Linked DNA regions of Azotobacter salinestris. The protein of the gene in region 1 interacts with the protein of each later gene in a pairwise test. Links are inferred from orthologs where the notes say so. Each region holds a gene or a part of one and is shown in the gene's direction. Other genes may lie near its edges.

Region 1 (3,221 bases):
GCCAAGCCTGCAGCGAGCTGCTGCTGGAGCCGGGGGGGCGTATCAGCGTCAGCATCGGCATCGCCTCTACCGTGCAGGCCGGCTACGACCTGTCGCGCCTGCTGGCTCTCGGCGATCAGGCGCTGTACCGGGCCAAGGCCAACGGGCGCAACCGGGTCGAGTGCTTCGCCGATTGAGCGCTGCAGCCCGCGCGCCGGATTCGGGGTACACTTGCCGCCCCCTCGGATCGGACCGGATGCCTGCCCATGGCCCTGCAAGCCACCCCCTACAAAGTCGAACTCAACCTCACCGACCTGGACCGCGGGGTCTACGAGAGCCTGCGCTTCACCGTCGCCCGGCACCCTTCGGAAACCGAGGAGCGTCTGGCCGTGCGGCTGATCGCCTATGCCCTCTGGTACGACGAGCAGTTGGCCTTCGGCCGCGGCCTGTCGGACGTCGACGAGCCGGCTCTGTGGCAGAAGAGCCTCGATGACCGCGTCCTGCACTGGATCGAGGTCGGTCAGCCGGACGCCGAGCGCCTGATCTGGTGCTCGCGCCGCGCCGAGCGGGTCAGCCTGCTGGCCTACGGCAGCCTGCGGGTCTGGCAGGGCAAGGTGCTGGACGCGGTGAAGGGTCTGAAGAATCTCAGCGTGGCTGCCGTGGGGCAGGAGGCGCTGGAGGCGCTGGCCCGCGACCTGCCGCGTTCGCTCAGCTGGAGCGTGATGATCAGCGATGGCGCCTTGTTCGTCACCGACGAGCGCGGCCAGCACGAGATTCCTCTGGAGTGGCTGCTCGGCGAACGCTGATTGCTGTCTTCCCATGGGGCGGGAGCAACCCGCCAGGCTTCGAATCCGGCGGCTGCTTCCGCCCTGGAAAATTACCATTCAATGCGAATCGAACCCCGTCCGCTGCCCGAACGCCTGCCCGACCTGGGCGATCTGCCGCCGCTTCTGACCCGCCTCTACGCCGCCCGCGGCGTGCAGTCCGCCGCCGAGCTGGACAAGGGACTGGCGCGGCTGTTGCCTTATAGCCGGCTCAAGGGCATCGAGGCGGCGGTGGAGCTGCTGGTCGAGGCACTGCGCGAGCGCCGGCGCATCCTCTTCGTCGGCGATTTCGACGCCGACGGCGCCACCGCCAGCACGGTCGGCGTGCTCGGCCTGCGCCTGCTCGGCGCGGCGCACGTCGACTATCTGGTGCCGAACCGCTTCGAGTACGGCTACGGGCTGACCCCCGAGATCGTCGCCGTGGCCCTGGCGCGCCAGCCCGAACTCCTGGTGACGGTGGATAACGGCATCTCCAGCCTCGACGGCGTGGCCGCGGCCCGGACCGCCGGCCTGCGCGTGCTGGTCACCGACCACCACCTGCCGGGCCACGAACTGCCGGCGGCGGACGCCATCGTCAATCCCAACCAGCCGGGCTGCGAATTCCCCAGCAAGGCCATGGCCGGGGTCGGGGTGATCTTCTACGTGCTGCTGGCGCTGCGCGCCCGCCTGCGCGAGCTGGGCTGGTTCGCCGGGCGGACCGAGCCGAACCTGGCCGAGCTGCTCGATCTGGTCGCCCTGGGCAGCGTCGCCGACGTGGTGCCGCTGGACGCCAACAACCGCATCCTGGTCCACCAGGGGCTGGCGCGCATTCGCGCCGGGCGGGCGCGGCCGGGGCTGCGCGCGCTGCTCGAGGTGGCCGGGCGCGACCACCGGCGGATCACCTCCACCGATCTCGGCTTCATCCTCGGTCCGCGGCTGAATGCTGCCGGGCGGCTGGACGACATGTCCCTCGGCATCGAATGCCTGCTCTGCGAGGACGAGGGGCTGGCCCGCGAGATGGCGGTGCAGCTCGATCAGCTCAACCAGGACCGCAAGGCCATCGAGCAGGGCATGCAGCGCGAAGCCCTGGCCCAGCTCAAGGAGCTGCCGGTCGAGGCGCTGCCCTTCGGCCTCTGCCTGTTCGAGCCGGACTGGCACCAGGGGGTGATCGGCATCCTCGCCTCGCGCCTCAAGGAGCGCTACCACCGTCCGGCCATCGCCTTCGCCGATGCCGGCGACGGCCTGCTCAAGGGCTCGGCCCGCTCGGTGCCGGGATTCCACATCCGCGATGCGCTGGATGCGGTGGCGGCCCGGCAGCCAAGACTGATCAGCAAGTTCGGCGGGCACGCCATGGCCGCCGGGCTGTCGCTGCCGCAGGCGAACTTCGGCGCCTTCGCCGCGGCTTTCGACGCCGAGGTGCGTCGCCAGCTCTGCGCGGACGACCTGACCGGGCGGCTGCTCTCCGACGGTCGGCTCGGCGTCGAGGAGTTCCACCTCGACCTGGCCCGCGCCCTGCGCCAGGCCGGCCCCTGGGGCCAGCACTTTCCCGAGCCGCTGTTCCACGGGGTCTTCCAGGTCGTCCGGCAGCGGCTGGTCGGCGAGCGTCATCTGAAGCTGGTGGTAGGCAGCGAGTGCGGGGCACTGCAGCTCGACGCCATCGCCTTCAACGTCGACCGCGAGCAATGGCCGAACCCCATGGTGCGCTGGGTCGAGCTGGCTTACCGGCTGGACGTCAACGAGTACCGCGGGCAGGAGCGCGTGCAGTTGGTGGTGGTGCATATCGAGGCACGCTGAGCGGTGCCGAGAAGGGCTGGCCGGGCCGCCTTGCCCGCCTCGTCGGTACCGGTTCGCCGCCGCAGTGGCTGCAGTCATCGCCCGGCGCAGGTAGTCGGCATCGAGGCCAGTCTGCCGGGGAATGCAGGGAGTCTGTTTGCCATATTCCACCGATGCCGGCTTTCCTCCCGTCTAGAGTTGAAGTGTCGACCATTCGTTAGGACCGGAGTGTTGTCATGAGCCTGCTGTTCGAGCCCTTTACCCTGCGTCAGCTGACCTTGCCCAATCGCATCGTGGTATCGCCGATGTGCCAGTACTCGGCCCGTGACGGGCTGGCCAACGACTGGCATCTGGTGCACCTGGGCAGCCGCGCGGTGGGCGGGGCCGGGCTGGTGATCGCCGAGGCCACCGCGGTCACGGCCGAGGGGCGGATCTCCCCTCAGGATCTCGGCCTCTGGTGCGACGAGCAGATCGAGCCGCTGCGCCGTATCACCGCCTTCATCGAGGCCCAAGGCTCGCTGGCCGGTGTCCAGCTGGCCCATGCCGGCCGCAAGGCGGGCGTCTGGCAGCCCTGGCTGGGCCGGCCGGGCAGCGTGCCGCCCGCGGAGGGCGGCTGGACTCCGGTCGGCCCTTCGGCGATCCCCTTCGATCCCCGCCACGCGGTAC
Region 2 (3,277 bases), 3.9 Mb from region 1 along the record:
TCCGGAGCTGCGCCTCTACTACACCTATGCCACCTGGAACGAGGCGGCGCAGCGCGCGGCCACCGAAATGAACCCCGATTCCGCGCTGTCCGAGACCGGCGCCTTCGGTACCGACCGCCACGGCAGCAACTTCGGCGTGCAGGTCGAGTACTGGTGGAAGTGAAACCGGGGGCCGGCCGGTTCGGCGTGGCGGACGAAAGCCCCTGGCCCGTGACCGATGGGCAGCAGGATCCGGGCAGGCGATGGCCGGAAGGGAAGGGGAGTCGAGGCTCCCTTTCTGCCTGTCTCTGATCGAGAGCGAGCGCCGCGACTCCGCCCCAGGAGTCCGCAAGGCCTGTGTGACGGTGCTGTACAAGCCCGCCCTTGTCGAACCGGACATCTCTACGCCTCTTGTTTTTATAGGCTCTGTAGTTAACGTTAACATAGCGTTTTTGCAACCTTTTGGCAAGGCCATCGCCCGTGCGTTTTCATGGGGGTGTGTCCTTTGCTGTTGGTTTCTCGATAGGATCTGCGGAAGCAGAACTTGAACCCTGTCGGGGAGAGGCGCCGCGCCGACAATATCGCCTCGGACGTACCTCCTATGGCCCTTGGCAACACGGGCTCCGTTATCTGTATGGCCATACAGATAAAGGTTGCCTGAACGCCCGTTAATGCACATGCTTGGCGCCATCGCGACAACCCACGATGGCGACCATGCGGCTCTTCCTCTGCGAAAAACCCTCCCAGGCCAAGGACATCGCCCGAGTGCTCCAGGCCACCCGGCGCGGCGACGGCTGCTGGCTCGGGCCGGACGTGACGGTGACCTGGTGCATCGGCCACCTGCTGGAAACCGCGCCGCCGGATGCCTACGACGCGCGCTACAAGCGCTGGGACCTCGCCGACCTGCCCATCGTCCCCGAGCGCTGGAAGATGCTGGTCAAGCCGAAGACCGCCAGCCAGTTCAAGGCGGTCAAGCGCCTGCTCGGCGAGTGCAGGGAACTCGTCATCGCCACCGACGCCGACCGCGAGGGCGAGATGATCGCCCGTGAAATCCTCGAACACTGCCGCTATCGCGGGCCGATCCAGCGGCTGTGGCTGTCCGCGCTGGACGACGCCTCGATCCGCAAGGCGCTCAAGGCGCTCAAGCCGGGCGCCGAGACCTTCAGTCTCTACCACTCCGCCCTGGGCCGTTCCCGCGCCGACTGGCTGATCGGCATGAACATGAGCCGGCTGTTCACCCTGCTCGGACGCCAGTCCGGCTATCAGGGCGTGCTGTCAGTGGGCCGCGTGCAGACGCCGACCCTGCGTCTGGTGGTGGACCGCGACCGCAGCATCGCCGACTTCGTGCCGGTGCCCTTCTGGGCCATCGAGGTGCAGCTGCTGGCCGCGGGCACGCCTTTCACTGCCCAGTGGCGTGCGCCGGAAGATGCCTGCGACGACCAAGGGCGCTGCCTCAAGCAGGCGCTGGCGCAGCAGGCGGCGGAGGCCATGCGGCGCGCCGGCAGCGCGCAGCTGATCGAGCTCAAGACCGAGCGGATGCGCGAGGCGCCGCCGCTGCCGTTCGACCTTGGCACCCTGCAGGAGGTCTGCTCGAAGAGGCTCGGCCTCGGCGCCCAGGAAACCCTGGACATCACCCAGGCGCTCTACGAGACGCACAAGGTCATCACCTATCCGCGCAGCGACTGCGGCTACCTGCCGGTCAGCCAGCACGGTGAGGCACGGGCGATCCTCGCCGCGCTGGGCCAGGCCGATCCGGCGCTGGCCGAGCTGATGCGCCATATCGATCCGCAGCGCCGCTCGCGGGCCTGGAACGATGCCAAGGTCGGCGCTCATCACGGCATCATCCCCACCGCTGCCGCGCAGAGCCTCGACCGCCTGGTCGGCAAGCAGCGTGCCGTCTACACCATGATCCGCGCGCGCTACCTGGCGCAGTTCCTGCCCAACCACGAGTACGACCGCACCCAGGCCGATTTCGACTGCGCCGGCCATGCCCTGCGTGCGGTGGGCAAGCGCATCGTCGAGACCGGCTGGCGGCGCGCGCTGCCCGAGGCCCTGACCCCGGCGAAAGGGCGCGAGGCCCCCGAGCCGCAGGCCCTGCCGGCGCTCACCGAAGGGCAGGACTGCGTGGTGGACGAGGTGACGCTCAAGGACCTCCGGACCCAGCCGCCCAAGCCCTACACCGAGGGCGACCTGATCAAGGCGATGAAGAACGTCGCCAAGCTGGTCGACGACCCGCGCCTCAAGCAGAAGCTCAAGGACACCACCGGCATCGGCACCGAGGCGACCCGCGCCGGGATCATCCAGGGCCTCATCGACCGCGGCTACCTGGTCAAGCAGGGCAAGGCGCTGGCCGCCACGCCGGCCGCCTTCAGCCTGATCGACGCTGTGCCACGGCCGATCGCCGACCCCGGCACCACGGCGATCTGGGAGCAGGCGCTGGACATGGTGCAGAGCGGCGAGATGAGCCTGGAGGAGTTCGTCGCCAAGCAGTCGGCCTGGATGAGCAAGCTCGTCGAGCGCTGTGCCGGCCTGCGCCTGACCATCAGCGGCCCGGCGATTCCGGCCGGCCGCGCCGGCGCGCCCTGGAAGAAGAAGCGCAAGGCGGGCAGGGCCGCCGGCGGCCGGCGCAGCGCCAAGCCGGCCGCGCCGGCCTGAAGCGGGCCGGCTTCAGTAGCCGGTCATTTCCAGGTAGCCGCGCCCGCCGGGATTGCCCTTCAGGCGCACCGGGCCTTCCCAGTAGGGGAAGGCGGTGCCCATCCAGGCGCGCGGCTGGATGGCCTCGGCCTGCACGTCCACGCCATGCCCGGGCACCTGCACGCGCCAGCGGGTCGGGACCTTGCGGCCGTTTTCCTGACGCGTCCAGGCCCGCTCGGTAAGGCGGATCTGCTCGCCGCGCAGAGCCTCGGTGCGACCGTCGGCGGCGATCCAGGTGCCGGCGCGGTAGTGCTCGCCGTCGCGCTGGCGCACCCGGAACAGCATCAGCTTGGCGCCGCCATCCAGATGCAGGGAAAACCAGTCCCAGCCTTCCTGCCCGGCGGCCAGCGGCCGGCTGCTCCATTCCCGGTCGAGCCAGGCCCGCCCGTTGACCCGATGACGTTCGCCTCCGTGCTCGATCTCGCCTTCGATTCGGTAGAACGGCTGGCTGTAGTACCAGGAGGCCTGCCCCTGACCGGATTTCTCGCTGTAACCCTGCTCGCCGTGCAGCACTAGCGGGCCCTCGCTGACCAGGTTCAGGCGATAGCCGAAGCCCGGGCCGGCGGCCTGCATCTGCAAGCGTTCCAGCCCTTCGCCGTCCCTG

The links.
Region 2: the proteins of recJ (region 1) and GCU53_RS00770 interact in binary tests that used the Escherichia coli proteins (3 or more experiments, as listed by UniProt). The link is inferred for Azotobacter salinestris from one-to-one orthologs.

What each region holds. Positions count from the first base shown.
Region 1 is NZ_CP045302.1:3,976,031-3,979,251, forward strand. The notes cover bases 311-3,221. They hold recJ (single-stranded-DNA-specific exonuclease RecJ), read left to right. Parts: upstream 311-866; coding sequence 867-2,576; downstream 2,577-3,221. Other genes in these bases: GCU53_RS18635 (YaeQ family protein), read left to right, coding at 311-785; GCU53_RS18645 (NADH:flavin oxidoreductase/NADH oxidase), read left to right, coding at 2,792-3,221. Outside these bases: GCU53_RS18630 (GGDEF domain-containing protein), read left to right, coding at 1-176; more of GCU53_RS18635, read left to right, coding at 246-310. UniProt on the Escherichia coli protein: Single-stranded-DNA-specific exonuclease.
Region 2 is NZ_CP045302.1:111,426-114,702, forward strand. The notes cover bases 197-3,163. They hold GCU53_RS00770 (DNA topoisomerase III), read left to right. Parts: upstream 197-693; coding sequence 694-2,634; downstream 2,635-3,163. Other genes in these bases: GCU53_RS00775 (lipocalin-like domain-containing protein), read right to left, coding at 2,647-3,163. Also shown: GCU53_RS00765 (maltoporin), read left to right, coding at 1-163; more of GCU53_RS00775, read right to left, coding at 3,164-3,277.